DNA from 2 places in the Streptomyces sp. NPDC096176 genome. Region 1 is predicted to be linked to the other one. Evidence: riboswitches for the same ligand, from Rfam matches in the RefSeq annotation. Region 1 holds a riboswitch; the other holds the start of a gene.
What was found. Region 1 has a riboswitch for S-adenosylmethionine ahead of thrC (threonine synthase). Riboswitches for the same ligand answer to the same signal wherever they lie in the genome.
Positions count from the first base shown of each region.

Region 1 (15,410 bases):
CTGCTCGCTGTCACCGGCACCGTCGACGATCGTGGTCTCGTCCTTGGTGATGACGACCTTGCGGGCGCGGCCCAGCAGGTCCAGGCCGGCGTTCTCGAGCTTGAGGCCGACCTCCTCGGAGATGACCGTGCCGCCCGTGAGGATGGCGATGTCGTTCAGCATGGCCTTGCGACGGTCGCCGAAGCCCGGGGCCTTGACGGCGACGGACTTGAAGGTGCCGCGGATCTTGTTCACGACGAGCGTGGACAGAGCCTCGCCCTCGACGTCCTCGGCGATGATCAGCAGCGGCTTGCCGGACTGCATGACCTTCTCCAGCAGCGGAAGAAGGTCCTTCACGTTGCCGACCTTGGAGTTGACGATCAGGATGTACGGGTCGTCCAGGGACGCCTCCATACGCTCCATGTCGGTGGCGAAGTACGCCGAGATGTAGCCCTTGTCGAAGCGCATACCCTCGGTGAGCTCCAGCTCCAGACCGAAGGTCTGGGACTCCTCGACGGTGATGACGCCTTCCTTGCCGACCTTGTCCATGGCCTCGGCGATGAGCTCGCCGATCTGGGTGTCGGCGGCGGAGATGGAGGCGGTGGAGGCGATCTGCTCCTTGGTCTCCACGTCCTTGGCCTGCTCGAGCAGGGCACCGGAGACGGCCTCGACGGCCTTCTCGATGCCGCGCTTCAGGGCCATCGGGTTGGCGCCGGCGGCCACGTTGCGCAGACCCTCGCGGACGAGCGCCTGGGCGAGGACGGTCGCGGTGGTCGTACCGTCACCGGCGACGTCGTCCGTCTTCTTGGCGACTTCCTTGACCAGCTCGGCGCCGATCTTCTCGTACGGGTCCTCGAGCTCGATCTCCTTGGCGATGGAAACACCATCGTTGGTGATCGTGGGGGCGCCCCACTTCTTCTCGAGGACGACGTTCCGGCCCTTGGGGCCAAGGGTGACCTTGACGGCGTCGGCGAGCTGGTTCATCCCGCGCTCGAGACCGCGCCGTGCCTCCTCGTCGAACGCGATGATCTTGGCCATGTGAAGTGGTCCTCCCGGACTGGGGTGGATTGCTTCGGATCGCATCCGGTGCCCGCGACGGACGGCCTGCGTGCCCTGTGGTTCCTTGCCCCACCGGGTGTGCGGACCTCACCGACCCGATCCAAGTTCTGTCACTCTCACTGGGAGAGTGCTAACGCCAATGATTAGCACTCGACCCCCGAGAGTGCAAGCGGCTTCGAAGAAGCCTCGATGCGGCGCGGCGGTCGGGAGACGGAGGGCGCAAGGACTTCGAGGATGCGGACACGCCGGGCGCGGACACGCAGGGCGCGGACACGCAGGGCGCGCCCTGCGCGCACGCACGAGGGGCCCGCCTCCCGTGACCGGGATGCGGGCCCCTCGCGCGTGAGTGCGTCGGTGGCCGATCGCGCCTGGAACAGATCAGACGGCGAGCTTCACCATGTCCGCCTGCGGACCCTTCTGGCCCTGCGAGATCTCGAATTCGACTCGCTGACCTTCTTCAAGGGTGCGGTACCCGTCCATCTGGATCGCGCTGTAGTGGACGAAAACATCCGCACCACCGTCGACCGCGATGAAGCCGTACCCCTTCTCCGCGTTGAACCACTTGACGGTGCCCTGAGCCATGCCTAACTCCCCTATTACTGGCCCTTGCGCAGGACCGCACTTCGCGACCCTGGGTCAGACCTCCACCCCAGCAGGAGGGGTGTGCGCCGGAACGCGTCGACCGCGGCTGAATGTATCCGCCCAACTGCCCTCTGCAACAGGTCAGTCGGACGAGAAATCTGGGCAGGACCGAACGGCCGATTCATATGAATTCATGTAATTCCGGGGCAAGTCGGGCCCGGCAAATGACGCCTAAGAGGCAATTCGATCGCACAGTTTGGCCGCATTCTTGCGGAACTTGAAGGCATTCTCGAGCGGCCGGCGGAGGGGGCTTCCCAGACCCTATCGCGCTCAACCATGCAGAATTGCCCCCTCCGCTTCTCTTGCGGAGGGGGCAATTTCTGTAACTGCGGGTAAATCTCTGGGGAAGGCTCAGTCGCCCGACCCTCTATTTCCGTCAGCCGCCGGCGACCGCGGGAATGATCGACACGCCCGCGCCGTCCGGCGTGGCGGTCTCCAGACCCTGCTCGAAACGGACGTCGTCGTCGTTCACGTAGACGTTGACGAAACGGCGCAGCTTGCCCTGGTCGTCCAGGACACGGGCGGCGATGCCGGTGTGGTTCTTCTCCAGGTCCGCGATGACCTCGGCGAGGGTCGCGCCCTTCGCCGGGACCTCGGCCTGGCCGCCCGTGTACGTACGGAGAATGGTGGGGATGCGGACGTTGACACTCATGTTCGTCACCTCTCGGCGGAGTACGGCGGGTTGCGGATTCAGTGAGCGGCCAGGCCCGCGTCGCGGAACGCGTCCAGGCTCGGGCGGATGACGGCGGTCGCCTGCGAGGTCTCCGCGACCGCGTCGAGGGTCTTGAGGCCGTCACCGGTGTTGAGGACGACGGTGGTGAGCGCCGGGTCGAGGACGCCCGCCTCGATCAACTTCTTCGTCACGCCCACGGTCACGCCACCCGCCGTCTCGGCGAAAATGCCCTCGGTGCGGGCCAGCAGCTTGATCGCGTCGACGACCTGCTCGTCGTTGACGTCCTCGACCGCGCCGCCCGTGCGGCGCGCGATGTCCAGCACGTACGGCCCGTCGGCCGGGTTGCCGATGGCGAGCGACTTGGCGATGGTGTTCGGCTTCTGCGGGCGCACGACGTCGTGCCCGGCCTTGAAAGCCGTGGACACCGGCGAGCAGCCCTCGGCCTGGGCGCCGAAGATCTTGTACGGCTTGTCCTCGACGAGTCCGAGCTTGATGAGCTCCTGCAGACCCTTGTCGATCTTCGTCAGCTGGGAGCCGGACGCGATCGGGACGACGAGCTGGTCGGGCAGCCGCCAGCCGAGCTGCTCGCAGATCTCGTACGCGAGTGTCTTGGAGCCCTCCGCGTAGTACGGGCGCAGGTTGACGTTGACGAAGCCCCAGCCCTCACCCAGCGGGTCGCCGATGAGTTCCGAGCAGAAGCGGTTCACGTCGTCGTAGTTGCCCTCGATACCGACGAGTTCGCCGCCGTACACCGCGGCCATGACGACCTTGCCCTGCTCGAGGTCGTGCGGGATGAACACGCAGGAGCGGAAGCCGGCCCGCGCGGCGGCGGCGCCGACCGCGCCGGCGAGGTTGCCGGTGGAGGAGCAGGAGAGCGTGGTGAAGCCGAAGGCGCGAGCGGCCTCGATGGCCTGGGCGACGACGCGGTCCTTGAAGGAGTGCGTCGGGTTGCCGGAGTCGTCCTTGATGAACAGGCCGCCGGTGACGCCCAGTTCGCGGGCGAGGTTGTCGGCCTTGACGAGCTTGGTCCAGCCCGGGTTCAGGTTGGGCTTGTCGGCCACGTCGACGGGGACGGGCAGCAGGGGGGCGTAGCGCCAGATGTTGGCGGGGCCCGCCTCGATCTGTGCGCGGAGCTTCTCGACGTCGCCGCTCGGCAGGTCGTAGGCGACTTCGAGCGGCCCGAAACACTCGGCGCAGGCGAAGATCGGTCCGAGTGCGAAGCGCTGTCCGCACTCGCGGCACGAAAGTGCGGCGGCGGGTCCGAGATCCACGGGCGTGGTGGCGGGGGTGCTTGCGACAGTCTGCGCAGCCATGATGGCGAGGCCCTTTCTCCTCATCTTCCTCGTGACGCACTTCGCCACAAGACGGAATTGGCACCTTCCCCACCGTGACCTCGCGGTCGGCGGGAGGGTTGCCGGGGCTTCAACGGGCCGTTCCCTCTGCCCCTCTGGATGAGCGGTATGGCACCGGACATGCGGTCCGGGCGTTTGTGTGCGTCGACCCCCCGAGATGCGAGGGTCGTTCGCGTTGCTCAAGACTGTAACCGAACCCTCGGACGGTTGAGATAGTCGTCCGACCCGCGAGATGGATCACACGACCTACTGTCAAGGGAGACGCGACGTGCTCGATGAGGTGGCGCGTTGGTTGAGCCGGCGCTCCTGGTCCGCATCCGACCGCTCGCTCGACCGGCTGATATCCGCCAAGGTCAGGCAAGGGTCGACGGTCAGTGTCGTGCTACCAGCGCTGAACGAGGAAGCGACGGTCGCAGACATCGTCACGATCATCCGCCGGGAGCTCATGGAGGCCGTGCCGCTCGTCGACGAGCTGGTGGTGATCGACTCGGCCTCGAGCGACCGCACGTCCGAGGTGGCCGCCGCGGCCGGGGCCCGGGTGGTGCACCGGGACTCGATCCTGCCGGGACTGCCCGCCGTGGCCGGCAAGGGAGAGGTGCTCTGGCGGTCACTCATGGTGACGAGCGGCGACATCGTCTGCTTCGTCGACGCGGATCTCCGCGACTTCTCCCCCGACTTCGTCTCCGGCATCGTCGGTCCGCTGCTGACCGAGCCCGAGGTCCAGTTCGTCAAGGCCATGTACGACCGCCCGCTGGGCGGGGGCGCCGCGCCCGGCCCCGACGGGACACCGGCCCAGGGCGGCCGGGTGACCGAGCTGGTGGCCCGCCCGCTGCTCAATCTGCACTGGCCGCAGCTCGCCGGCTTCGTCCAGCCGCTGGGCGGCGAGTACGCGGCACGGCGCTCCCTGCTGGAGCGACTGCGCTTCCCCGTCGGCTACGGCGTGGAGCTCGGCCTGCTGATCGACTCGCTGAACCTGGTCGGCCTGGACGCCCTCGCGCAGGTCGACGTCGGCACCCGCAAGCACCGCCACCAGGACGGGCAGGCGCTCGGCAGGATGGCCGCGACGATCTACCGCACGGCCCAACTGCGACTGTCCCGGCCTCACTTGGTGCGCCCGTCGATCACCCAGTTCGAGCGGGTCGACGACGGCTTCGCGCCACGGACCTACCAGGTGGACACCGAGGAACGTCCGCCAATGCTCGAGATCGGTGAGTACGCGGCGCGTCGCGCGGCATAAGCAGGAACCGCCGGTCATTTTGCATACATTTCCGATGTATGGGACTCATCGGATTTCTTGCACCGGCGCGCGGCAGGCACCGCAGGGCCACGCCCTTTGTCGGCCGCGAGCGGCTGACCCGGCTCATCGGCACGCTGGCGGTCACCGCCGCCGCGACTCTCGGCCCGGCCGCCCCTACGACGGCACTGGCGGCCCCCGCGGCGTCGGTGGCTCCGGCGGAGCAGGACACGCCCCGCGAACACCACGTGGAGATGGCCCGCACCGGCGGCACGGCGGAACAGCTGTGGCTGCTCGGCGGTGTCGCGCTGAGCCTCACCGCGGTCGGCATCGTCGCGGTGGCAGCCGCCCGCGGCCGCCGCCGCGACCACTGACCCCGCACCTGGGCCCGGCCCGCCCAAGGGCGCGCAAGCCCCGGACGCAAGCCACCCGCACCGGCCGTGCCCGAGCGAGGCCCGGCCCGCGGCCCGCGACCCGCCCGAAACCACACGTTTGAGGCCCGGCGGTACGGGCTAGGGTTCGGCACATGGTCTCCGACGCAGCACAGATCCTCGTCGCGTCCAACCGCGGCCCTGTCTCGTACACGCTGACCGAGGACGGAGGGCTCGACGCCCGCCGCGGCGGTGGAGGGCTCGTCTCCGGCCTGTCGGCCATCGGCTCCGACGCACAGTCGCTGTGGGTGTGTTCGGCGCTGAGCGAGGGCGACCGGGAGGCGGTACGGCGCGGGGTGGGAGAGCCCGGTGTACGGATGCTCGACATCGACGCGGCCGTCCACGCCGCCGCGTACAACGGCATCGCCAACTCGGTGCTGTGGTTCGTCCACCACATGCTGTACCAGACGCCCCTGGAGCCGGCCTTCGACCAGGACTTCCGGCGGCAGTGGAGCGCGTACCGGCTGTGCAACCGGGCCTTCGCCGAGGCGATCGCCGCGGAGGCCGCCGACGACGCGGTGGTCCTGGTGCAGGACTACCACCTGGCGCTGGTACCCGGCATGGTCCGCGAAATCCGCCCCGACCTGCGGATCGGGCACTTCTCGCACACCCCGTGGGCGCCGCCCGAGTACTTCGGGATGCTGCCGGACGACATCGCGGAGGAGTTGCTGCTGGGGATGCTGGGCGCGGACCGCCTGGGGTTCCTCACCAAGCGCTGGCTGCACTCGTTCCAGCGCTGCGCCTCTTCCGTGCTGTCCCAGTACGACGGGGCGTCGCTGTGGCCCAAGGACCACGAGCCGGCCTTCGAGTACCGGATGCCCGGCCACGGCCGCAGACGGACCCGGCTCGGGGTGCACGGCCTCGGAGCCGACGCCGACTTCCTGCGCGAGCGCGCCGCCCGGCCGGACGTCGAGGAGCGCATGGCCGCCCTGCGCGAGCAGGTCGGAGAGGGCCGCAGGACGATCGTGCGCGTCGACCGCACCGAGCTGTCCAAGAACATCGTCCGGGGGCTGCTGGCCTACCGGGAGCTGCTGGAGCAGCACCCCGAGTGGCGCGAGCGGGTCGTGCACATCGCGCTCGCCTATCCCTCGCGCCAGGATCTCGCGGTCTACCGCGACTACACGGCCGAGGTCTCCCGGCTGGCCGACGAGATCAACGCCCAGTACGGCACGGACGGCTGGACCCCGGTCGTCGTGCACGTCAAGGACGACTTCGCCCGCTCACTGGCCGCGTACCGGATGGCCGACGTGGCCCTCGTGAACCCCATCAGGGACGGCATGAACCTGGTCGCCAAGGAGGTCCCCGTCGTCACCGACCTCGGCTGCGCCCTGGTGCTGTCGCGGGAGGCCGGCGCCCACGAGGAGCTCGGCGACGAGGCGATCACCGTCAACCCGTACGACGTCAGCGGCACGGCCGCGGCCCTGCACGAGGCGCTGTCCATGCCCGCCGACGAACGGGCCGAGCGCTCCAAGCGCCTCGCGGCGGCAGCGACCGCGCTGCCGCCGCGGCAGTGGTTCCTCGACCAGCTGGACGCACTGCGCGAGGGCGCCTAGCTAGGACCTCGTGCCCTCCTGGATCCGCCGCGCCAGGGCGGCGAGGAAGTCGACCAGCTCCGCAGGGCCGGGCAGCAACAGGTCGGCGCGCTCTGCCAGTTCGGGGACCTCGGCGCCACCGCTGCACAGCAGCAGACCGGGCAGGCCGTCCGAGCGGAGCTTGTCGACGGCGCCGTACGCGGGCAGGTCGCCCAGGTCGTCACCGGCGTAGAGCACGACCTCGGCACCGACCTCGCGCACGTACTCGGACAGCGCCACGCCCTTGTCCATGCCGGGCGGGCGCAGTTCCAGGACCATACGGCCCGGCTCCAGGATCAGGCCGTGCCGGGAGGCAAGCGCGGCGAGGGGTTCGCGCAGGGCGTCGAAAGCGGCCTGGGGGTCCTCGGCGCGGCGGGTGTGGACCGCGACGGAACGGCCCTTCTCCTCGATCCAGGTGCCCTGCCAGGCCCCGATCCCGTCGAGGAAGCCGGGGAGCTCGGACCGGACGGCCGCGACGCCCGGGTCGGGGGCCGGCGCTCTCACGGTCCCGGTGACCGCGTCCCAGCGTTCCGCGCCGTAGTGGCCGAGGACGACGAGGTGGTCCAGGCCGTCGACACCGGCGAAGCCGCCGTAGCGGACGGCGACCCCGGCGGGCCGGCCGGTGACCACGGCGACGGAAGCCACGTGCGGCGCGAGCGCGGCCAGTGCGGGGACGGCGCGTTCGTGGGCGCGCGCCTGCTCGGGGTCGGCCACGATCTCGGCGAGGGTGCCGTCGAAGTCGAGAGCGATCACCGCCCTGTCGGGCCGGTCGAGGAGCGCCGCGAGGCCCTCACGGCCGGCTGGAGTGGACGGCGTCGGCATGGAGTCTGCGTACTCTGCGTGCGGGGAGCTGCCCATGCGTCCGACCCTAGCGGCGACTTCTCCTCGCGTCCCTCACACGCCGAAGCCGGTTGACGGTCACCGGGTCGTGGGCAAGGGCGCGGGCGTCGTCGAGAAGGGCGTTGAGCAGCTGGTAGTAGCGGACCGGGGAGATGCCGAGCTGCTCCCTGATCGCCCGCTCCTTGGCGCCGGGCCCCGGCCAGGAACGCCGTTCCATGGCCAGGACGGCCCGGTCGCGCTCGGAGAGCTCCTGGTCGTCGGTCATACGATCCAACATATCGGCGGGCACTGACGGTCCGGTCCATGTACGGGGTGCGGGGCGTACGGGGTGCGGGGCCCGGCGCACCTCGGGGCGTCTACTCGGCGCTCTCGGCCGTCTTGGCGTCGCGGGATATCCGTTCCAGCGTGCGGGTGGGGCTGCCGCCGGGGCCCACGGCGTCGCCGATGTTCTTCTTGATGTTCTCGCTGGCCGACGCCCATGACGTCTTGCCGACCGGCGGGAGCACGGAGCCCGGGAGCACCTCCAGGAACTTCTTGAGGTGCGCCTGTTCCGGGTCGTCCTCCATCGCGTCCCGGGCGGAGACCGTCACCGGCAGCAGGTCGTTCTGACCGGCGAACTCGAGGACGTTCTTGTCGGTGAAGAGGAAGTCGAGGAATTTGCCGATCTCCTCGCGGTGACCGTTCTGCTTGAAGCCCATGATCCAGTCGGCCACGCCCATCGACGCCTCGGCCTTGCCCTGCCGGCCGGGCAGCGCGACCGTGCCGACGTCGACGCCCGCCTTCTCGGCCGCCCGCAGCAGGGAGGGGTGGCCGTTCAGCATGCCGACCTCGCCGCGGGTGAACGCGGCGAAAGCGTCCTTGCGGTTGAGCTCGCCGGGAGCGACCGGGCCGGTGAGCTTCTCGTCGACCAGGTTCTCCTTCAGCCACTCGAAGGTGTTGATGTTCTGATCCGAGGCGATGGCGTACCTGCCGAGCTCGTCGGTGTAGCCGCCACCGCCGCTGAGCAGCCACATCTGCGTCTCCGCCTGGGCCTCCTCGGGGCCGAGCGGCAGCGCGAAGGGGTACGTGACGTCGGTGTTGAGCTTCAGCTTCTCCGCGTCCGCCTGCAGCTCCGCCCAGGTGTCGGGGGTCCCGGTGATCCCGGCCTCCTCGAAGAGCTCCTTGTTGTAGAAGAGCAGCCTGGTGGAGGCGACGAACGGCAGCCCGTACTGGACGCGCTTCGTCTCGCCCGCGTCGACGAGCGGCGGGAGGAAGTTGGACTGGACAGGGATGGAGAGCATCTGGTCGGCGGAGTACAGCTTGTCCGCCGCGGCGTAGTCGGCGTAGGCGCCGATCTGCGCGATGTCGGGGGCCTCACCGGCCTTGACCATCTCGGCGACCTTGCGGTCCACGTCGTTCCACGACTCGATCTGGACCTCGACGTCGATGCCGGGGTTCTGGGCCTCGAACGCGGCCGTCAGATCGGCCCAGTACGTCTTGCTGCTCGCTCCGCCGGCCACGTCGTAGTCGGCGGCCACCAGCTTGAGGGTGACGTCACCGGAACCGCCGGAGGTGCCGCATCCCGCGAGCGAAACCGTCATGCCCAGTGCGGCGACGGCCGCGGTCACACCAAAGAAGCGCCGCTGCACAGCTCTTCCCCACCCTCTGCTTCATAGATCCGTGTTGTCCGTTTGTCCCAGTCGGTCCCCCGCGACGTCCTGTGAGATGGGGAGCGATCTTTCCCCACCCGGAGATACAAGGTCTACACCACTGCGGTCTCACTTTCACAACGCCTGCACCCCGGGTCCGTTCCCCGGCAACGCGTCGCCGCCGCGCCGGGAGAGCCGCCGCCTCCCCGCGGGTCGGCCGGGAGGCGCCGTCGCGGTTTGTATGGAGCGGCAACAATTTCGGGAGTGGACTAGACCTTTTCCGGCTCCACGCGCGAGACTGTTCGCGTGAGACACGTCATCGCCCTCGATGTGGGCGGCACCGGTATGAAGGCTGCCCTGGTCGGGGCGGACGGGACACTCCTTCACGAGGCGCGGCGGGCCACCGGGCGCGAGCGCGGGGCCGACGCCGTCGTGGAGTCGATCCTCGGCTTCGCGGCGGAGCTGCGCGCCCACGGGCAGGAACACCTCGGCCGGCCCGCCGAGGCCGCCGGCGTCGCCGTCCCCGGGATCGTCGACGCCGAACATGGCATCGCCGTCTACGCCGCCAACCTCGGCTGGCGCGACGTCCCCCTGCGCGAGCTCCTGAGCGGGCGGCTCGGCGAGATCCCCGTCGCGCTCGGGCACGACGTGCGCACCGGCGGACTCGCGGAGGGCCGTATCGGGGCCGGTCAGGGCACCGACCGGTTCCTGTTCGTCCCCCTCGGCACCGGCATCGCCGGCGCCATCGGCATCGGCGGCGCCATCGAGGCAGGCGCCCACGGCTGCGCCGGCGAGATCGGCCACATCGTCGTCCGCCCCGGCGGCCCCGCCTGCGGCTGCGGGCAGCGCGGCTGCCTCGAGACGCTGGCCTCCGCCGCGGCGGTCACCCGCGCCTGGGCCGCCGCCTGTGGCGACCCGGACGTCGACGCCGCCGACTGCGCCAAGGCCGTCGAGGCAGGCGACAAGGCCGCGACCGCGGTGTGGCAGGAGGCCGTCGACGCCCTCGCCGACGGCCTCGTCACCGCACTCACCCTGCTGGACCCCCGCACCCTGATCATCGGTGGCGGCCTCGCCGAGGCCGGGGAAACCTTGTTCACACCCCTTCGGGCGGCGGTCGAGGAACGCATCACGTTCCAGAAGCTGCCCACGATCGTCCCGGCGGCCCTCGGGGACACCGCCGGATGCCTGGGCGCAGGGCTGCTCGCCTGGGATCTACTCGCCAAGGAGGTACCCGCCTGATGGCCGCCAGCGCCGCTCGCGCCACGAGCACGGTTCACGCCACGAGCCCGCACCGCCCGCCGAGCACAGTTCTGGCCGGTGCACGGGTGGTGCTGCCGACCGGGACCGTCGACAACGGACGCGTCGTCGTCGAGGGCACGAGGATCGCCGCGGACGCGCCCGCCGACGCTCCCGTGCGCGACCTGTCCGGGCACTGGATCGTCCCCGGCTTCGTCGACATCCACAATCACGGAGGTGGCGGGGCCTCGTTCACCTCCGGCAGTGCCGAGGACGTCCTGCGGGGCGTGCTGACGCACCGGCGGCACGGCACCACCACTCTCGTCGCCTCCACTGTCACCGGCGACATGGCCTTCCTCGCCCACCGGGCCGGTTTCCTGGCCGAGCTCGTCCAGCAGGGCGACCTCGCGGGCATCCACTTCGAGGGGCCGTTCATCTCGCCGTGCCGCAAGGGCGCCCACAGCGAGGAGCTGCTGCGCGACCCCGACCCGGCCGAGGTCCGCAAGCTGATCGACGCCGCCCACGGCACCGCGAAGATGGTCACTCTCGCAACCGAGCTGCCGGGCGGCCTCGACTCCGTGCGACTGCTCGCCGACCACGGCGTCATCGCGGCGATCGGCCACACGGACGCGACGTACGAACAGACCCGCGAGGCCATCGACGCGGGAGCCACCGTCGCCACCCACCTCTTCAACGCCATGCCGGCCCTGGGCCACCGCGCCCCCGGCCCGATCGCGGCGCTGCTGGAGGACGAGCGGGTCACCGTCGAGCTGATCAACGACGGCACCCACCTCCACCCCGCCGCGCTCGAACTCGCCTTCCGCAGCGCGGGCGCGGGACGGGTCGCGTTCATCACCGACGCCATGGACGCGGCCGGCTTCGGCGACGGCCGTTACCAGCTCGGCCCCCTCGAGGTCGAGGTGAAGGACGGCGTCGCCCGGCTGGTCGAGGGCGGCTCGATCGCGGGCTCCACCCTCACCCTGGACACCGCCTTCAAGCGGGCCGTCACCGTCGACCGCATCCCCGTCGAGGACGTCGTCACGGCCATCTCCGCCAATCCGGCGAAGCTGCTCGGCGTGTACGACAGGGCCGGCTCGCTGGAGCCCGGCAAGAACGCGGACCTCGTGGTCCTCGACGCGGACTTCACGCTCAAGGGCGTGATGCGCCACGGTGACTGGGTGGTCGACCCGGCCCTGGTGTGATTCCGCCCGCGATGCACGGCAAGGCGGTCGGTCCACGGGGTCTTGGGCCAACCGCCTTCCGTTTGGCATGATCAGGACCCGTACGAGCATGGCAAACGCGTTCTTCGGGGGTACACGGGTGATCCTGACGGTCACACTCAATGCCGCCCTCGACATCACCTACCGGGTCGCCGCCCTGACCCCACATGCCTCCCACCGGGTCGGCGAGGTCGTGGAACGCCCCGGCGGCAAGGGCATCAACGTCGCGCGCGTCCTCGCCGCCCTCGGCCACGACAGCGTCGTCACCGGTTTCACGGGCGGACCCACCGGGACCGTCCTGCGCCGGATGCTCGCCCCTCTCGCGCCGCACGACGCGCTCGTGGAGATCGCGGGCACCACCCGGCGCACGCTCGCGATCGCCGACGACACGACCGGTGACACCACCCAGCTGAACGAGCCGGGCCCCACGGTCACGCCCGAGGAGTGGGCGGCGTTCCTCTCCTCGTACGACGCGCTGCTGCGCGACGCCGAGGCGGTCGCCCTGTGCGGCAGCCTGCCGCCCGGCATCCACGTCGGCGCGTACGCGGAACTGGTGCGCCGGGCGCGCGGCGCCGGCGTACCCGTGCTCCTCGACACCAGCGGAGAGCCACTGCGCCGCGGCATCGCCGCCCGCCCCGAGCTGATCAAGCCGAACGCCGAAGAGCTCGCCCGGCTCACCGGCTCCCGCGAACCGCTGCGGGCCACCCGCGACGCCCGCCGCCGCGGCGCACACGCGGTCGTCGCCTCCCTCGGCCCCGACGGTCTGCTCGCCGCGACCCCGGACGGCACCTGGCAGGCCGCCCCGCCCGAAGCGGTCAAGGGAAATCCGACCGGCGCGGGCGACTCGGCGGTCGCCGGCCTGCTGTCCGGGCTGGTCGGTGGGCTCCCCTGGGCAGAACGCCTGTCGCGGGCCGTGGCCCTCTCCGCGGCCACGGTCCTCGCCCCGGCGGCCGGCGAGTTCGACGCGGCGGCCTACGAGGAGCTGCTGCCGCGCGTCAAGATCGTCGAGCACCCGTCCACTGCTCCTGACAGGTGAGGAAACGCCTCGTCCCGGCTCGCGGGGCGAACCGGGACGGTGGTGTGGAGGCCCGAGGGCCGTGACGCGAGTGGTCAGCCCTTCTTCTGGCCGGCCTCGAGCCAGACCTGGTCGAGATACGCCTCGCACTGGTTCCCCTGCTCGCAGGAGATCTTGAGGTCGTTCTTGCCCTTCTCCAGGTTCACGTAGGCGTAGGTGTTGGTCCAGCCCTTCGTCCAGTCGCCCTCCGCCGCATGCGCGAAGTTCGACATGTTGATCTCGCGGGGCTGCCCGTCGTTGATCGTCAGGGTGGTCTTGGCGTCCTTGCCGGGCACGCTGTAGGTGATGAACATCGTGTACGCGCCGGCTTCGGGCACGTCCACCGACCAGCCGGCAGATCCGCCGACGCCGTTGAACATCACATACGCGCCGTCCGCGCCCTTCGCGCCCGGAACGTCCTTCGCGAGGGCCGCCGGCGGGCCCAGCCGGAGCGTCGCCGCGTCCTGCTTGGGGAGGTCGGCGGGCTCCGGCTCCTCGGAGGGCTTCGGGCTCTCCCCGACGGACTCGGCCGCCGAGGGGGTGCTGCCCGCGCCGCCCTTGCCGCCGGCCTTGTCCTTCTCGTCGCCGCTGCTCATCAGCGCCGCGCCGATGCCGATCACGACGACCGCGACGACCGCGATCGCGCCGATCAGCAGGCCCCGCGTGTTGGGGCCACCGCTCCGGCCGCCGTGGCCGTGGCCGCCCTCGTGCGACGTGGTCGGGACGTGGCGGGTCTGGGCGGTGGCGCCGGGGTAGGTCTCGGGCGCCGCGTAGGCGGCGGTCGGCTGCTGCCCGTAGCCGGGCTGCTGGCCGTATGTCTGCTGGCCGTACGTCTGCTGGTGCGGGACCTGCTGGCCGTACTGACGCTCACCGACCGTCCGCACCTGGTTGTACGAGGTGCGGGGGACCCCGGGCTGTGCCGCCGGTCCGGGGTAGCCGTAGCCGCCCTGGCGCGGGGGTGTGGCGCCCGCCTGCTGCCCGTCCGCGTACAGGTAGCCGAACGGGTCGTCGTCCTCGGGCGTGCTCGCGCCGTTGTTCGCGGCCGTCATCCCAGTCACTCCTCACCATCTTGTCAGCACAACGCCGACGCGGGCGAGCCTACCCGGTTCGGGCCAACGGATCGGGTGGCGCAGGCCTCATCCGTCCGGCCGGCGCCCGGCCACCAGGGCCGAGGAGCAAGGGTGTCATCCGTCACCCGGCCCGGCGGTGCACCTTGGAGCGGGAGCGCTTCTCGATGTACATCCGCTGGTCGGCCGACTGCAGCACCTCTTCGACGGACATCCCGCAGCTCGCCCATCCGATGCCGAAGCTGGCCCCGACGCGCACGCCGCGACCGCCTACGCGGATGGGCAGGATGATCGCGTTCCTCAGCCGTACGGCCAGATCCGCGGCGTCCGCCGCGCCGAGACCGTCGGCGAGGACGACGAACTCGTCGCCGCCGAGCCTGGCGACCGTGTCCCCGTCACGCACGCCGGTGGTGAGCCGGCGGGCCACCTCGACCAGCACGGCGTCGCCGGTCTGGTGCCCGAACCTGTCGTTGATCGACTTGAAGCCGTCCAGGTCGCAGAAGAGGACGGCGAGTCCCTTGGCGCCGTCGTCGATCTCGCTGTCCGGCGCGACGATGTGCACATGGTGGTCGTACGTCCGGCCGCCGACCGCTTCGAAGTCGAAGCCGTCGGCACGGAACCCGGCGTCGGTCTCGTACGCCGCGTCCAGCGCCTCGATGTCGGTCGCGTACACCGTGGCGTGCGGGCGCTCGCACAGCCGCGAACTGAGCCGGGCGCGCAGCTCCGCGCTGTTGGGCAGGCCGGTGAGCGCGTCGTGCGAGGCGCGGTGCGCCAGCTGCAGCTCGTGGCGCTTGCGGTCCTCGATGTCCTCGACGTGGGTGAGAAGAAAACGTGGCCCGTCCGCGGTATCGGCGACGACCGAGTTGCGCAGCGAGACCCATACGTACGTGCCGTCCCTGCGGCTCAGCCTGATCTCCGCGCGACCGCCCTCCGCGGACGTGCGCAGCAGCGTGCCGACGTCCTCGGGGTGGACGAGGTCGGCGAAGGAGTAGCGGCGCATCGCGGAGGCGGGGCGGCCGAGGAGGCGGCACAGGGCGTCGTTGGTGCGCAGCAGCCGGCCGTGCTGGTCACCGCCCATCTCGGCGATGGCCATGCCGCTGGGGGCGTACTCGAAGGCCTGGCGGAAGGATTCCTCGCTGGCGCGCAGGGCCTGCTGCTCGCGCTCGAGACGGACCAGGGCGCGCTGCATGTTGGCGCGAAGTCTCGCGTTGCTGATCGCGATCGCGGCCTGGGAGGCGTACATCTGCAGGGCCTCCTGGCCCCACGCGCCGGGGTGGCGTCCGTTGCGCGGCCGGTCCACGGAGATCACCCCGAGCAGTTCCCGTCCGCCGCCCGACGCGTACATGGGGGCGTAAAGACGGTCCAGCGGGTGCCACTCGTCCTCGAAGCGCGGCTCGGGACCATCGGTGTGCCACTGCGGCACG
Region 1 covers NZ_JBIWFV010000005.1:480,008-495,417, forward strand. Annotated here, with positions in the region: gene groL (chaperonin GroEL) at 1-1,017, opposite strand, end outside; gene ACIQ7Q_RS16970 (cold-shock protein) at 1,417-1,620, opposite strand; gene ACIQ7Q_RS16975 (MoaD/ThiS family protein) at 2,057-2,332, opposite strand; gene thrC (threonine synthase) at 2,371-3,666, opposite strand; SAM riboswitch class I at 3,684-3,811, opposite strand; gene ACIQ7Q_RS16985 (glucosyl-3-phosphoglycerate synthase) at 3,974-4,942, shown strand; gene ACIQ7Q_RS16990 (hypothetical protein) at 4,981-5,313, shown strand; gene ACIQ7Q_RS16995 (trehalose-6-phosphate synthase) at 5,466-6,923, shown strand; gene otsB (trehalose-phosphatase) at 6,924-7,799, opposite strand; gene ACIQ7Q_RS17005 (DUF3263 domain-containing protein) at 7,810-8,058, opposite strand; gene ACIQ7Q_RS17010 (extracellular solute-binding protein) at 8,138-9,361, opposite strand; gene ACIQ7Q_RS17015 (ROK family protein) at 9,716-10,648, shown strand; gene nagA (N-acetylglucosamine-6-phosphate deacetylase) at 10,648-11,847, shown strand; gene ACIQ7Q_RS17025 (1-phosphofructokinase family hexose kinase) at 11,966-12,901, shown strand; gene ACIQ7Q_RS17030 (carbohydrate-binding protein) at 12,976-13,968, opposite strand; gene cdgB (diguanylate cyclase CdgB) at 14,111-15,410, opposite strand, start outside.

Region 2 (15,410 bases), on a different contig from region 1:
CATGCCCGAGGGCCTGGAGGAGAGCGACCATAACTTCAACACCGAGATCGCCAAGGCTGCCCTGATGATCGTCCGGCTCCAGCCGGAGGACATCAAGGACAAGCGGGAGCTCGAGTGGTCCCACGAGGGCATCGTGGCCTACTCGAAGATCTGCACCCACGTCGGCTGCCCGATCAGCCTGTACGAGCAGCAGACGCACCACGTCCTCTGCCCGTGCCACCAGTCCACCTTCGACCTCTCCGACGGCGCCCGCGTCATCTTCGGTCCGGCCGGTCACGCGCTTCCGCAGCTGCGTATCGGTGTGAACGCCGAGGGCAACCTCGAGGCGCTCGGCGACTTCGAAGAGCCCGTCGGTCCTGCCTTCTGGGAGCGCGGATGAGTACTGCAACGGATACGCAGAAGAAAGCACCCGCCGGCGAGCGGGTGGCCGACTGGGCGGACGGCCGGCTCGGGATCTACTCCCTGGCCAAGGCCAACATGCGCAAGATCTTCCCGGACCACTGGTCCTTCATGCTGGGTGAGATCGCGCTCTACAGCTTCATCATCATCATCCTCACGGGTGTGTATCTGACGCTGTTCTTCCACCCGAGCATGAACGAGATCGAGTACCACGGCTCGTACGTGCCGATGCAGGGCATCCGGATGACCGAGGCGTACGCCTCGACGCTGGACATCAGCTTCGACGTCCGCGGTGGTCTGCTCATCCGGCAGATCCACCACTGGGCCGCGCTGATCTTCCTTGCCGCGATGTTCGTGCACATGATGCGCGTGTTCTTCACGGGCGCGTTCCGCAAGCCGCGTGAGATCAACTGGCTGTTCGGCTTCCTGCTGTTCGTCCTCGGCATGTTCACCGGCTTCACCGGTTACTCGCTCCCGGACGACCTGCTTTCCGGCACCGGTGTCCGCTTCACGCAGGGCGCGATCCTGGCGACGCCGATCGTCGGCACCTACCTGTCGATGTTCCTGTTCGGCGGCGAGTTCCCCGGCCACGACATGGTGGCCCGGTTCTACTCGATCCACATCCTGCTGCTGCCGGGCATCATGCTCGGCCTTGTGGTGGCCCACCTGATCCTGGTCTTCTACCACAAGCACACGCAGTTCGCGGGCCCCGGCCGTACGAACAAGAACGTCGTCGGCATGCCGCTGCTGCCGGTCTACATGGCCAAGGCCGGAGGCTTCTTCTTCCTGGTCTTCGGTGTCATCGCCCTGATCGCCGGCATGTTCACGATCAACCCCGTGTGGGCACTCGGCCCGTACCGGCCGGACATGGTGTCCACCGGCGCCCAGCCCGACTGGTACATGGGCTTCGCCGAGGGACTCGTCCGAGTGATGCCGGGCTGGGAGATCAACCTCTGGGGCCACACTCTGGTCCTGGGCGTGTTCATCCCGCTGGTTCTCTTCGGTCTCGTCCTCGCGGTGCTCGCGCTGTACCCGTTCATCGAGTCGTGGATCACCGGCGACAAGCGCGAGCACCACATCCTGGACCGGCCGCGCAACGCTCCGACCCGTACCGCGCTCGGCGTCGCCTGGGTCACCGGCTACGTGATCATGCTGCTCGGTGGTGGAAACGACATCTTCGCGACGCACTTCCACCTGTCGATCAACGCGATCACCTGGTTCGTCCGCATCACGTACTTCGTCGGACCGGTCCTCGCGTTCATCGTCACCAAGCGGATCTGCCTCGGTCTGCAGCGTCGCGACAAGGACAAGGTGCTGCACGGACGCGAGTCCGGCATCATCAAGCGCCTGCCGCACGGTGAGTTCGTCGAGGTCCACGAGCCGCTGGCTCAGGGCGACCTCTACAAGCTGACCGCGCACGAGCAGTACAAGCCCGCCGAGATCGGCCCCGAGGTCGACGAGAACGGCGTCCGGCGCAAGGTGACGCGCAAGGAGAAGCTGCGCGCCAGGCTCAGCAAGAGCTACTACGGCGAGGGGACCCAGATCCCCAAGGCGACCTCCGAGGAGTACAAGGAGATCACCAGCGGCCACGGACACCACTGATCCCTTGCGCTGACACGTCGCCACAGCTGGGGGCTCCCCCCGGCGCAGCCAGGGGGAGAGCCCCGTCCATTCGCTGGACGGGGCTCTTCGCCGTCCCCGGGGCTGGATAGGGTGGAACCATCCCTATTGGCTTGTGGACCCAGGAGCGGACCATGAACGTTGTGACCCCGGTTGGCGGCGACAGCGTGGCGGCCCACTCCTGGCCCAGCGTGCTGAACGCCCTCCTCGACAACCGCGACCAGAGCGCCGAGGCCACCGCGTGGGCCATGGACCGCATCCTCAGCGGCGAGGCCACCAACGCCCAGATCGCCGGCTTCGTGGTCGCGCTGCGGGCCAAGGGCGAGACCGTCGAGGAGATCTCCGGTCTGGTGCGCACGATGTACGCCCACGCCAACCTGATCGCTGTGCCGGGACCGAGCGTCGACATCGTCGGCACCGGCGGCGACGGGGCCAAGACGGTGAACATCTCCACCATGTCCGCGATTGTGGTCGCCGGCACGGGAGCCAAGGTCGTCAAGCACGGCAACCGGGCCGCGTCCTCCGCGAGCGGCGCCTCCGACGTGCTCGAGAAGCTCGGGGTCAATCTGGAGCTGACCCCGCAGCGGGTCGTCCAGGTCGCCGAGGAGGCGGGCATCACCTTCTGTTTCGCCGTGAAGTTCCACCCGGCGCTGCGGCACGTCGCCGCCGCCCGCAAGGAGCTCGGGATCCGCACCACGTTCAACTTCCTCGGGCCGCTCACCAACCCGGCCCGGGTCAAGGCCCAGGCCACCGGAGTGGCCGACGCGAGGGTGGCGCCGATCGTGGCCGGGGTGCTCGCCGAGCGCGGCTCTTCCGCCCTGGTCTTCCGCGGCGACGACGGCCTCGACGAGCTGACGACCACCGCCACGTCCAAGGTGTGGGTGGTGCGCGACGGCGCCGTCCGCGAAGAGGCGTTCGACCCGCGCGACATCGGGATCGACCTCGTACCCGTCGAGGCGCTGCGCGGCGCCGACGCCTCCTACAACGCCGACGTCGCCCGACGGCTGCTCGGCGGCGAGACCGGCCCCGTGCGGGACGCCGTGCTGCTCAACTCGGCGGCGGCGCTCGCGGCCCTGGAGCCGACGGACGGCACGCTGAACGAGCAGCTCGCGGCCGGGGTGGCCCGAGCGGCCCAGTCGATCGACTCGGGGGCGGCGCGGGCCGCGCTGGAGCGCTGGGTGGCGGCCAGCAACGCATGACGCCACAAGGGCGCGGTCCGGATCGTGGACCGTGCCCTTGCGTCATGCGAGACGTATGGCAGGATGCTTTCCAAGGTCATGAGTGACAGCGATTACGGCCCCGGCCCGCTGTCCGGCAACCCTCCGTCCGTGGCGGGGTGCCCCGGGTGAAGACCAGGCCGCAGGCAGCGAGGTCTGTGGCAAGCGCGGACCCCCGCGGCATCGTCGAATGCCGTGTCCCTGGGGTCCTGGTCCTCAAGGGAGCAGTCTCGTGAGCAAGCGAATGCGATAGGGCATCTCCGCCCCTTCTCCGGTCACCCTTTTCTCTTGCGGTGCTCCGCCCTGTGCTGCGTCGACGCACCGTTTTCGCCTGCCCGTACGGGAGTTCGCCATGTCTGTCGCCACCACTGCCGACCTGTCCCTCTGTGCCCCGCTGCCGGTCCTCGGCCGGGACGTCACCGTTCCGCTCGTCACCGGCGGCGAAGTCACCTACGCCGCCCTCGACTACGCGGCCAGCGCCCCGGCGCTCCAGCGCGTCTGGGACGACGTGGCCGCGTACGCCCCGTACTACGGCAGCGTGCACCGCGGGGCCGGCTACCTCTCCCAGCTGTCCACCGATCTGTTCGAGAACAGCCGGGCCGTGGTCCACGACTTCCTCCACTGCCGGGACGCCGACCAGGTCGTCTTCACCCGCTCCACCACCGACTCCCTCAACCTGCTCGCCGCCGCGCTGCCGGCCGGCTGCGAGGTCTTCGTCTTCGAGACCGAGCACCACGCCTCGCTGCTGCCGTGGAGCGACGCCCGTGTGACCTACCTGAACGCGCCCCGTACTCCGGCGGAGGCCGTGCGGACCCTGGAGCACGCGCTGGCCGACCGCGACCCCTACGGTCCCGCGCTGGTCTGCGTCACCGGCGCGTCCAATGTGACCGGTGAGCTGTGGCCGGTGAAGGAACTCGCCGCCGCCGCCCACGCCCACGGCGCCCGCATCGTGCTCGACGCCGCTCAGCTGGCGCCACACCACCCGGTGTCCGTACAGGAGTTGGACGTCGACTGGGTGGCCTTCTCCGGGCACAAGCTGTACGCGCCGTTCGGCTCCGGCGTGCTCGCCGGACGGTCCGACTGGCTGCAGGCCGCGGAGCCGTACCTCGCGGGCGGTGGCGCCTCCCGGAAGGTCACGCGGCGGACCGACGGCGGGGTGGACGTCGAGTGGCACACCACCGCCGCCCGGCACGAGGCCGGTTCCCCGAACGTGATCGGCGTCTACTCGATCGCCTCCGCCTGCAAGGCGCTCACCGAGGCGGGGTTCGACGGACTGGTCGCCCGGGAGCGGCACCTGATCGCGAAGGTCCGCGAGGGGCTCGCCGAGGTGCCCGAGGTCAAGGTGCTGTCCCTGTTCGGCGACGACGCACCGCGGGTCGGTGTCATCTCCTTCGTGGTGGAGGGCTGGAACAGCTCGCACTTCGCCGCGGCGCTCTCCGCCGAATACGGCATCGGTGTGCGCGACGGCCTCTTCTGCGCCCACCCGCTGGTGCGCACCCTGCTGGGCGGTGACCAGCAGGACGTCGGCGAGTGCGGCGCGCCGGAGGCGAAGCCGGGGGAGAAGTCCCTCAACGCCATCCGCGTCAGCTTCGGCGCGGGCACGCCGGACGAGCACGTGGAGCGGTTCGTGAGCGCCGTGAAGGAACTGGTCCGTGACGGTGCTCAGTGGAAGTACCGCACCGAGGACGGCCGTTGCGTGCCCGACCGCGGCTGACGCCCGTTCACGCCGCGAGCCGCGTCCCCACCAGCACCATGCGCAGCGCGCGTTCGGCCGCGTCGGCGAGAAACTCGCCGGCGCGGTCCAGCGCCTCCGGAAGCGGTACGGGGGCCGGCACGATCGAGCCGTAGGCGTCCACACCCGCGGCGGTGATCGCGCGGACGCCGTGGCCGAGGGTGCCGGCGAGGGCGAGCACGGGCACTTCGGCGGCCCGGGCCCGGTGCGCAACCTCCGCCGGGATCTTGCCGCGTACGGTCTGGTCGTCGAGTGCGCCCTCTGCCGTGATCACCAGATCGGCGCGGGCGAGCCGGGCGTCCAGGTCGATGTGGTCGAGCAGCACGTCGAAGCGGGGCAGCAGCCGGGCGCCGATCGCGGCCAGGCCCGCGCCGAGCCCGCCCGACGCACCGGTGCCGGGGGCCGCCCGCAGATCGACGGAGGCAGGCAGCGCGGCGGCGAGGTGGGAGGCCCAGTGCTCCAGTGCCGCCGACAGATCCTCCACCTGCGCCGGGGTCGCGCCCTTCTGGGGGCCGAAGACCCTGGCCACGCCCTGCCGCCCGCACAGCACGTTGTAGGGGTTGCAGGCCACCAGGATCTCGGTGGTGCGGATGCGAGGGTCGAGGCCGGCAGGGTCGATCCGCGCCAGACGCCGCAACGCCCCGCCTCCCGAAGGCAGTTCGACCCCGTCGGCGTCGAGGAGGCGGACGCCGAGCGCCTGGAGTGCGCCCGCCCCGCCGTCGGAGGTGCCGGAGTCGCCGCAGCCGACCAGGATCCGCTTCACCCCCGAGTCCAGCGCGGCGCGGATCAGCTCGCCCACTCCGTACGTGGTGGTGGCGCACGGGTCCCGGCGGTCCGGCGGCACCAGGGCGAGCCCGGCGACGGCGGCCATCTCGACGACCGCGGTGCCGTCGCCGAGCAGGGCGAAGTGGGTGGGCACCGGGCTGCCGAGCGGGCCGATGGCGACCCGCGGCACGAGCCGGCCGCCGGTCGCGGCCGCCAGTGCCTCCGCCGTGCCCTCGCCCCCGTCGACGAGCGGGATCAGATCGAGGTCGGCGTCGGGTGCGACCCGGCGCAGGCCCTCCGCGATCGCCTCCGCGGCCTCGCGGGCGGTTAGGGACTCCTTGAAACCGCTGGGTGCGACGGCGATGCGGTAGGGGGTACGGCTCATGGCTGGGTCTCCAGGAGGACGGGCACGCCGAGCAGCGGCCAGACGGCAAGGGCGAACAGCAGCACGACGGCGGCGCTGAGCGGCGCGAGCAGCGCGGACAGCCGCAGCAGGTCGCGACGCGTGAAGGTGGGCACACCGTCCGGCGGGTCGGCGAAGAGCGCGACCGGCTTGGCGGAGGCGGGCAGGGTGTGGCAGAAACCGGCAGCCGCGGTGGACGCGAGGGCGGCGGCGACCGGGTTGATTCCGGCGCCGACGGCGGCCGCCACCACAAGGGGGACGAGCACCGACGAGCGGGCGGAACGGGACTGCAGGACAAGATGCGCGGCCGTGCTGACCACGACGATCACGGTGAGGAACAGCCAGGCCGGCAGGCCCCCGGGCAGCCCGCCCACCAGCCACCCGGCTGCTCCCGAGTCGGCGAGCGCCACCCCCATCGCGGTGGTCGCCGCCATGAACAGCAGCAGCGGCCAGGGCACCGTCCGCAGACCGTCCTTCAGCCGTACGGTGCCGAGGGCGGGGGAGGACGCCACCACCGCGCCGATCAACGCGACGACCGCGGGCGGCACCCCGTGCAGAGGCTCGCTGCACCACAGAGCAACCACCGTGCCCAGCAGCATCAGGCAGCGGGCCTCCGAGGTGGTCAGCGGGCCGGTCACGGGTGTGGGGGAGTGCTGCTGGAGCAGCGCGGCGGTGATCTTCACCGGTCCGCGCCGCTCGGCCCGCGAGGTGGTCGTCAACAGCACAATCTCCGCGGCCAGATGCGAGGAGACGACGGCCAGCGGCAAACCCAGCACCAGCCACTGGACGAAGCCGAGCCGCTCACCGGTCTGCTCCCACAGCACACTGACCGTGATCAGATGCGCGCCGGCGCCGATGAGGGTCGCGACGGCCGACAGCAGGACGACCGTGGGAAAGAGCAGCGCCAGCATCACTACGAGCCGCCGCCGGTCGGCCAGCGCCTTGGCGAGCGAGAGGAAGACCGGCATGGCCGGCGCGGCACGGCCCGAGGTGGCCGGCACCGCGAACGCGGTGACGACCAGCGCGGCGGTGCTCAGATGCACCAACTGCCGTACGGTGCGGGCCCCGCTGATCAGGAACGCCGCCGCCCGTCCCGCGAGCCCGGTCCTCGCCACCGCGGCGGCGAGCACGAACGCGCAGATCAGCAGCCAGATCGTCGCGTCGCCGAGGGTGGCGAAGAGGGTGTCGGCACTGATCACCCCGGTCGCCGTCAGGGCGAGCCCCGCTCCCAGCGCCGTATAGGTGTCGTCGACGGGAGCGGCGATCCAGACGCAGGTGGCGACGGCGAACACGGCGAGCGTGAACCGGGCTTCACCGTTGAGCGTGGGGAGAACGGTGGGGACGGCGAACACGGCGCAGACGCTGAGCGCCGCGCACAGCCAGACCGCCTGGCGGAGGGATAGGGTCACGACGACGAGTCTCGAAGCCCGCCGTGAGGCGTCGATGAGCCTTCGATGAAGGACAGTTCATCCGGATTGTCCTGAATCCGCCCGCGCTACGGCATCCGGTAGCCCATGCCCCGCACGGTATCCAGCCGTGCCGCGCCGAGCTTCTTGCGCAGCGCCCGCACATACACGTCCACGATGTTGGAACCAGGATCGAAGTCGTATCCCCACACATGGGAGAGGATCTGCTCCCGGGACAGCACCTGGCCGGGGTGGCGCAGGAACAGCTCCAGCAGCACGAACTCACGGGCCGTCAAATCCACCGTCCGCTCGGACGCACGCGCCCGGCGGGTGCGCAGATCGAGGCTGAGGTCGCCGCTGCGCAGCACCGTGACCTCGGGGGCGCGGGCCGCGGTGCGCAGCCGCAGCCGCACACGGGCGAGCAGTTCCTCGAATCGGAACGGCTTGGTCATCCAGTCGTCGGCGCCGCCCTCCAGGCCCGCCACCGTGTCCCGTACCGAGTCGCGGGCCGTCAGCACGACGACGGGCAGGGTCACCCTCGCCTCGCGCAGCTCCCGCAGCACGGTGAAGCCGTCCCGGCCGGGCAACCCGATGTCGAGCAGCATCAGGTCGAAGCCGCCGGTCACCGCGTAGGCGAGGGCGGTGTCCCCGTCGGCGGCGACCGTGGTGGTGAAGCCGCCTGCGCGCAGCCCCTTCTCGACGAAGGACGCGATCCGCTCTTCGTCCTCGGCGATCAGAATGCGGTTCACAGCGCTTCCTCCATGACGAGTACGAATGTTGCCCCTCCGCCGTCGGTGCGGCGCAGCTCGACCCGGCCGCCCCGGTGTCCCTCCGCGATGGCCCGGACGATCGACAGGCCGAGTCCGGCGCCGGTGGTCCGGGCGCCGCGGCGGGCGGTGCCGCGCCGGAACCGCTCGAAGATCACCTCGGCGTCCTGCTCCTGCACGCCGGGACCGCTGTCGGCGACGTACAGCTCGACACCGCTGTCGAGTTCGCGTGAGCCGATCCGTATCCGGGCGCCGGGGACGGTGTGCTGGACGGCGTTCTGCGCGAGCTGGACCATCGCCTGGGTGATGCGTTGCGGATCGAGCACGGCCTCGCGGTCGGCGACCTGGTCGAGCACCCAGTCCCGCTCGCCCAGCGCTCTCGCCTTCACGAAGACGTCGGCGGTCAGTTCGCCGAGCTGAACCGGCTCGGGGCGGATGAAGTCGGGCCGTTCGGCCTTGGCGAGCAGCAGCAGGTCCTCCACGATCCGGCTCATCCGGTCGAGCTCCTCGGTGACCAGCCGGATGGTCTCGCGCTGCTCGGCAGGGTCGTCGCCCATGACCTCCAAGTGCCCGCGCACGATGGTGATGGGGGTGCGCAGCTCGTGGCCTGCGTCGTCGACGAACTGGCGCTGGCCCGCGAAGGCCCGCTCCAGGCGGTCGAGCATGGCGTTGAAGGTCTCGGCGAGCGCGGCGATGTCGTCGCGGCCCTGGACGGGGATCCGCTGGGTCAGGTCCTGCTCGGTCAGCTGTTCCGCGGTCGCCCTGACCAGCCGTACCGGGGCCAGGATGCGGCCCGCGACCACCCAACCGATGCCGGTCGTCAGCAGCAGCGCCACACCCGAGATCACCAGCAGGGTGCGGAACGCGTCGTCGGCGATGGACCGCTCGCGGTCGGCGTGGAAGGCGACGACGAAGGCCGCAGGGCCCTGCGGTCCTGCGGAGTCGATGGACACCTTCGCCCAGCGCACCTCGCCCTCCGGCCGGTCGAGGACGCCGGAGCGGGCCTTCGAGTCGAAGACCGCGGCGAGCAGGGCGCGGTCGGGGTGGAGTGCGACCGAGGCCCTTATGTCGCGGGACTGCCGTATGACGTGAAGGCCCTGTCCGGGCGGCCGGGTCAGGCCCAGGAGCTCCTCGTCGGGGTCGGAGTACTGGCGTCGCAGAAAGACATGGAGCAGTTTCGCCGGGTCGGTGAAGCTGCGGCCGGTGTCCGGATCGACACTCTGGGGGATGAAGTTCGCGAACTCCTGGCTCTCCTGGGTGAGCAGCTGGTTGATCCGGTGGTCGATGTCCCTCAGCAGCAGGGAGCGGGTGGTCGTGGCCACTGCGGCGAGGGCCACCGTCATCATCAGCAGCAGCCAGAGCAGAATGCGGACCCGTGCGGAGATCCGGCGGTCAGTTCTCTTCACCGAGGTCGTCGTCGTCATCGTCGTCGGTGGCCGGCGGGCCGGGTACGACCGCGTCCGAGGTGGGCGCGGTGCTCGGCGGGGTACCGGTCGGTGTGCCCGAGGGGGTGCCGGCCGGGCTGCCCGTGGGCGGCGGAGCCGGACGCGGGGTGGCGTCCAGTTCCACGGCGGGCGGCACGCGGGGCGTCCGGGGTGCATCGGTCAGGGCGTAGCTGGTCGCCGCGATGCCCAGAGGGATGGCGACGATGGCGGCGAGTGTCGCCATATGGTGGGTGAAGGCCATGCCGGTCATCCTCGCGCCGGGGCCGAAATCCCGGATGAGGCCAGGATGAGGATTCCTTCATCTGGGGCTTGTGGCCGGTGGGGCTTCTGCCCCGCGGGCCTGGGCTCCGCGACCGGTCTCTGGGACGCCGGGGCGGGGCGCCGCCTCCCGTGCTACGCGTCCAGGCCGATCGCGAACGCCGCCTCCAGGTCGTGCTGGGAGTAGGTGCGAAAGGCGACGTGGGTGTCGGTCGCCTCGACGCCCTGGATCTTGCTGATCCGGCCGGGAATCACATCCGCCAGGTCGTCGTGCCTGGCCACCCGGACCATGGCGATCAGATCGTAGGTGCCGGTGACGGAGAAGACCTCGCTGACGCTGTCCAGCGCGGCGATCGACTCGGCGATCTCGGGGATGCGGTCCACGCTGGTCTTGATGAGCACGATCGCGGTGATCACGGCTGGCTTTCTCCCTCGGTCGCTGCAGATGCGTTCACTCTAGTCCCACGCCCGTAGCGGCCCCACGCGTAGACGAAGCCCGCCCCGAACCCCACCAGGTGCGCCAGATACGCGACGCCCGGCCCGCTGCCCGCGGCCCTGGCCGCCAACCACTGCAGGACGAACCAGAAGATCAGTACCGCCCAGGCGGGGAAGCGCAGTGGCAGGAAGAAGAGGAAGGGGAAGAGACTGGTCACCCGGGCCCTGGGGAAGAGGAAGAGGAACGCTCCGAGCACGGCGGAGATGGCCCCCGACGCACCCACCAGGGTCTGCTCCGAGTTGTCGTTGACCGCCGCATAGACGAGCAGCGCGAGATAGCCGGCCCCTGTGTAGAAGAGCGCGAAGCCGAGCCGGCCCATCCGCTCCTCGGCCATCGCGCCGAACACAAAGAGGAAGAGCATGTTGCCGAGCAGGTGCAGCCAACTGCCGTGCACGAACAGGGCGGTGAGCGGGGTGAGCAGGGCGCCCGGGGAGCCGGCCATCAGTTCGGCGGGGATCACTCCCCACCGTTCGAAGTACGCCGCCTGGGCGGCGAGCAGCCGGTCGCCGAGGCCGTACGAGAGGTTCAGACCGGAGACCGGGCTGATGACGAAGATCGCGCAGCAGACCGCGATCAGGCCGTATGTCACGGCGGGACCTCTCACCGCGTTCCGGATCGCATGCCTGGCCGTGCCCCACCGACTGATCATGGACAGAGCATGGCTTAGCGGGACCGAACGGTACAGAGTGCCTCGCCGCGCCATGGGATACCCGCGAGGCCGTAGGGTTGCAGGCAGTACATCCGCAGTTCGACGGCGCACCGCGGCACCAGCATCCCGCATGACGAAAGAGGACGGCACGATGACGACGGTTCCCTCGCCGACCGCTGACACCCGGTGGCGCTGCACACTCTGCGGCAACCTCACGCGCTTCGACGTCACGCGCTCCTCGAAGGTCGTGGAATACGTCCATCTGGACCTGGCGGGAGAGCCGACAGTGGAGGAGCGCGAGGTCGTCAGTGAGACCATCGAGTCGGTCCGGTGCCGTTGGTGCAACGCGGTGGACCAGATCGAGCTGGTGGACAGGCCGGGCGCCGGCTCCTGAACGGAGCGGCCCGCACGGGTGGTAGGGGTGACGGATCGTGGAGCAGCCTGACAACGGCGCCGAGTCGGCCGGTGCGGCCGGCGACGCCGCCGAGGCGCTCGACCGCCCGCTGCCGGAGGGGATTCGACGACGGGTCGTCGCCCTGGTCTCCGACGCGTTCGGCGGCCTGACCGTCGCCGAACTTCCGGCACAGTTGCGCCAGTACGCCCGATTCACCCCCACCCGGCGCGCCAAGTTCGCAGGGAACGCGATGGCCGCCGCGATGGAGAGCGACCCTCTCTTCCGCCAGCGCATCGGCGAACGGTTGGGCAAGGCCCAGCCCGAGCTGGCCGCGGCGCTCGAGTCCGGTGCGCCGCCTGCCGCCGCCGACCCCGTCGACGTGGCGGCAGCCGCCTATGTGCTGCGTCCCCCCGGCTGGGTGAAGATGGTCGCCGCCGCGGGCGAGGAGGCCCTGCGGGCCGACGCCGAGCGCGCCGACGAGGCGGGCCGGCGCGAGCTGGACCGGCTGCGCGAGGAACTGGCGGAGGCCCGCGGCCAGATCAGGAGCGAGACCGACCGGCTGCGGACCGAACTCGAGGGCGCCCGCAAGGAGAGCGAGTCGCTCCACCGCAAGCTGCGCAGCGCCCAGGCCGATGTGAAGCGCGGCGAGGCCGCCCTGCGTCGCAGGGAAGCGGAGATCGACGGCATCAGGGCCCAGGCGGCGACCCAGGTGTCGGCCGCCGAGAGCGAGACGCGGCGGCTCAAGGCGCGTCTGGCGGAGGCGGAGGCCGCCGTCGAAGCGGGCCGCCGGGCCGCCCGTGAGGGTCGCTCCATCGAGGACATGCGGCTGCGGCTGCTCCTGGACACGGTGCTGGACGCCGCACAGGGGCTACGCCGCGAGCTGGCCCTGCCGCCGGCCGGCATCCACCCGGCCGACACGGTGGAGGCCGTAGAACCCGGGCGGATGTCGCCCAAGGACATCGCGGCCCGTGCGCTGTCCGAGACGGACCCCGCCCTCCTGGATCAGCTGCTGGCGCTGCCCCAGGCGCATTTGGTCGTGGACGGCTACAACGTCACCAAGACCGGCTATCCGACGATGCCGCTGGAGAAGCAGCGGCTGCGGCTGCTGGGCGGGCTGTCCATGCTCGCCGCCCGCTCCGGGGCCGAGATCACCTGTGTCTTCGACGGGGCTGAACTGGCCGCGCCGGTGCTGCTGGCGCCGCCGCGCGGGGTGCGCGTGCTCTTCTCCAAGGCGGGTGTGACCGCCGACGAGCTGATCCGTCAGCTGGTGCGTGCGGAGCCGCCCGGCCGGCCCGTGGTGGTCGTCTCGACCGACCGTGAAGTGGCCGACGGTGTCGCGAAGGCGGGCGCCAGGCCGGTCGCGTCCGCCTTGTTGCTCAAGCGGCTTTCGCGCGTCTCGTAGAGTCTGGCAACTCCTACGGCATATGCCCGTTTTGGCGTCAACGCAGGTGGGACGTTGCGTCAAGTAACCATTACTACGCGTGTGATGAGAGTAAAGAAACACCTCGCGGGGCGAGATTTTTCCTGCGAGGATTTGAACTGATCACGAGAAGGTCACTAAGGTCAGGCCTCGAACCTTCGCGCGGTTGATCACCCATCCGGGGTGACAGTGAAGGAACCGCCTAGTTCGTGCAGTTCGCCCCATTTCCCCCGGGTTCGACGCGCGAACAGCCGGGGATTCGACCCCCCACGCCCGGTAGGCGGCTCGAGGAAGAAGGAGCTCGCCTTCGTGGCGTCCCACCGTCGTCCCAAGCAGCCGAGCCGCACCCGCGTGACCGTGCTCACCGCGACCGCCGCAGCCGCCGTCGCCCTGACCGCCCAGACCGCCCAGGCCGACCCGAAGCCGAGCAAGAGCGAGGTCAAGGAGAAGGTCGACAAGCTCTACGAAGAGGCGGAGAAGGCCACCGAGAAGTACAACGGGGCCAAGGAGCAGCAGGAGAAGCTCGACGAGCAGATCGACGCGCTGCAGGACAAGGTCGCCCGCGGCCAGGACGAGCTCAACACCCTCCGGGACAGCCTGGGTTCTGTGGCGAGCGCCCAGTACCGCACCGGTGGCATCGACCCCTCCGTGCAGCTCTTCCTCTCCGGCGACCCGGACACCTACCTCGACAAGGCCTCCGCGCTGGACCAGCTCGGCGCCAAGCAGACCGAGGCGATCCAGGAGATCCAGGCCAAGCAGCGCACCCTCGCGCAGCAGCGCCAGGAGGCCCAGAGCAAGCTCGGCGATCTGGCGGAGACCCGCAAGACCCTCGGCGACAAGAAGAAGGAAGTCCAGGGGAAGCTCGCGGAAGCGCAGACGCTCCTCAACTCCCTGACCGCCGCTGAGCGCGCTGCGCTCGCCGCCGACGAGACCCGCGCCAACCGCGCGAGCGCCCGCGTCGACCTCGGCCCGGCCGTGCCCGCCTCGCAGCGCGCGTCCGCCGCCTTCGCCGCCGCGCAGTCCCAGATAGGCAAGCCGTATGTGTACGGGGCCTCCGGCCCCAACTCCTTCGACTGCTCCGGGCTCACTTCCTGGGCGTTCGCCCAGGCCGGTGTCTCCATCCCGCGCACCTCGCAGGCGCAGGCCAACGCCGGCTCCCGCATCTACTCGCAGAGCCAGCTCAAGCAGGGTGACCTGGTCATCTTCTACGGCGACCTGCACCACGTCGGCTTCTACGCGGGCAACGGGCAAGTGCTGCACGCCCCGCGCAGCGGGACCAACGTCCGCTACGAGTCGATCAACAACATGCCGTTCCAGTTCGGAGTGCGTATCTGACGGACGGTCGGACGGAGCGTTCGGCGGGACTTCACACCCGCCCGAACGGGGGAATTCCGTCCCTCCAGGCTGACCCGACGCCCCGCCGGTGACCTTGTGGTCTCCGGCGGGGCGTCACTTTGTATGCCCGGAAGTGCCTTTGGCCGGCTTGTGTTCACCCGGCTACTCTCTGCCGCGCACCGAACCCGGTTGCACGGAAGTCCCGTGCAACCGCTGCGGAAGTCCTGCGGAAGGGAGCGCGGCCCGTGGTTTCCCACCGCCGACCCTCACAGTCCGGCCTCACCCGGAGCGTCGCCCGTGGCACCGTCCTGTCCGCGGCTGCGGCCGCCGCCGCCGCCCTCACGGCCGTACCGGCGGGCGCGGAACCGAGGGACACCGCCGAGGCCACCCGGGCCAAGGTCGACCGGCTCCACCAAGAGGCGGAGCAGGCCACGGAGAAATACAACAAGGCCGGTGAACACGTCGAACAGCTCAACGACCAGGTACTGCACGCGCAGGACAGGGTCGCCCGCAGCCAGGAGCGGATCAACCGGATGCGCGAAGCGCTCGGTTCCGTGGCGGGCGCCCAGTACCGTTCCGGCGGCATGGACCCCGCCCTCGCGCTGCTGCTGTCCAAGGACCCGGACAGCTACCTCGAGGCAGCGGCGACCCTCGACCGCATCAGCGAACGCCACACCAGTGCCCTCGCGGACCTCCGCCGCGAGCAGCGCGGCCTCGGCCAGGAGCGCGCCGAGGCCGCCCAGGACCTCGCGGAGCTCGAACGCAGCCGCAGCGCCGTGGCACGCCACAAGCGCACCGTCGAACGCAAACTGGGCGAGGCCCGCCGACTGCTGAACGCCCTGCCCGCCGAGGAACGGGAGGCATACGACCGGGCTTCGCGCTCCGCCCGCGGCGAACTCCCCGACCTGACCGGCCTCGTAGCAGGCTCCCCGCACGCGGCCGCCGCGACGATGGCGGCCCGCAGCGTCGTCGGCCGCCCGTACGTATGGGGCGCGAACGGGCCGTCCGGTTTCGACTGTTCCGGCCTCGTCCAGTGGTCGTACGCCCAGGCGGGCGTGGGCCTGCCCCGCACCTCCCAGGCACAGGCGCACGCCGGCCGTCGGG
Region 2 covers NZ_JBIWFV010000006.1:161,792-177,201, forward strand. Annotated here, with positions in the region: gene ACIQ7Q_RS18395 (Rieske 2Fe-2S domain-containing protein) at 1-379, shown strand, start outside; gene ACIQ7Q_RS18400 (cytochrome bc complex cytochrome b subunit) at 376-2,001, shown strand; gene trpD (anthranilate phosphoribosyltransferase) at 2,154-3,218, shown strand; SAM riboswitch class IV at 3,293-3,410, shown strand; gene ACIQ7Q_RS18410 (aminotransferase class V-fold PLP-dependent enzyme) at 3,589-4,950, shown strand; gene ACIQ7Q_RS18415 (glycerate kinase) at 4,958-6,118, opposite strand; gene ACIQ7Q_RS18420 (SLC13 family permease) at 6,115-7,545, opposite strand; gene ACIQ7Q_RS18425 (response regulator transcription factor) at 7,632-8,291, opposite strand; gene ACIQ7Q_RS18430 (ATP-binding protein) at 8,288-9,733, opposite strand; gene ACIQ7Q_RS18435 (small hydrophilic protein) at 9,702-9,995, opposite strand; gene ACIQ7Q_RS18440 (Lrp/AsnC ligand binding domain-containing protein) at 10,148-10,429, opposite strand; gene ACIQ7Q_RS18445 (rhomboid family intramembrane serine protease) at 10,426-11,157, opposite strand; gene ACIQ7Q_RS18450 (hypothetical protein) at 11,309-11,551, shown strand; gene ACIQ7Q_RS18455 (NYN domain-containing protein) at 11,589-12,953, shown strand; gene ACIQ7Q_RS18460 (NlpC/P60 family protein) at 13,281-14,306, shown strand; gene ACIQ7Q_RS18465 (NlpC/P60 family protein) at 14,552-15,410, shown strand, end outside.
Region 2: another riboswitch for S-adenosylmethionine. It lies ahead of ACIQ7Q_RS18410 (aminotransferase class V-fold PLP-dependent enzyme); the one in region 1 lies ahead of thrC (threonine synthase).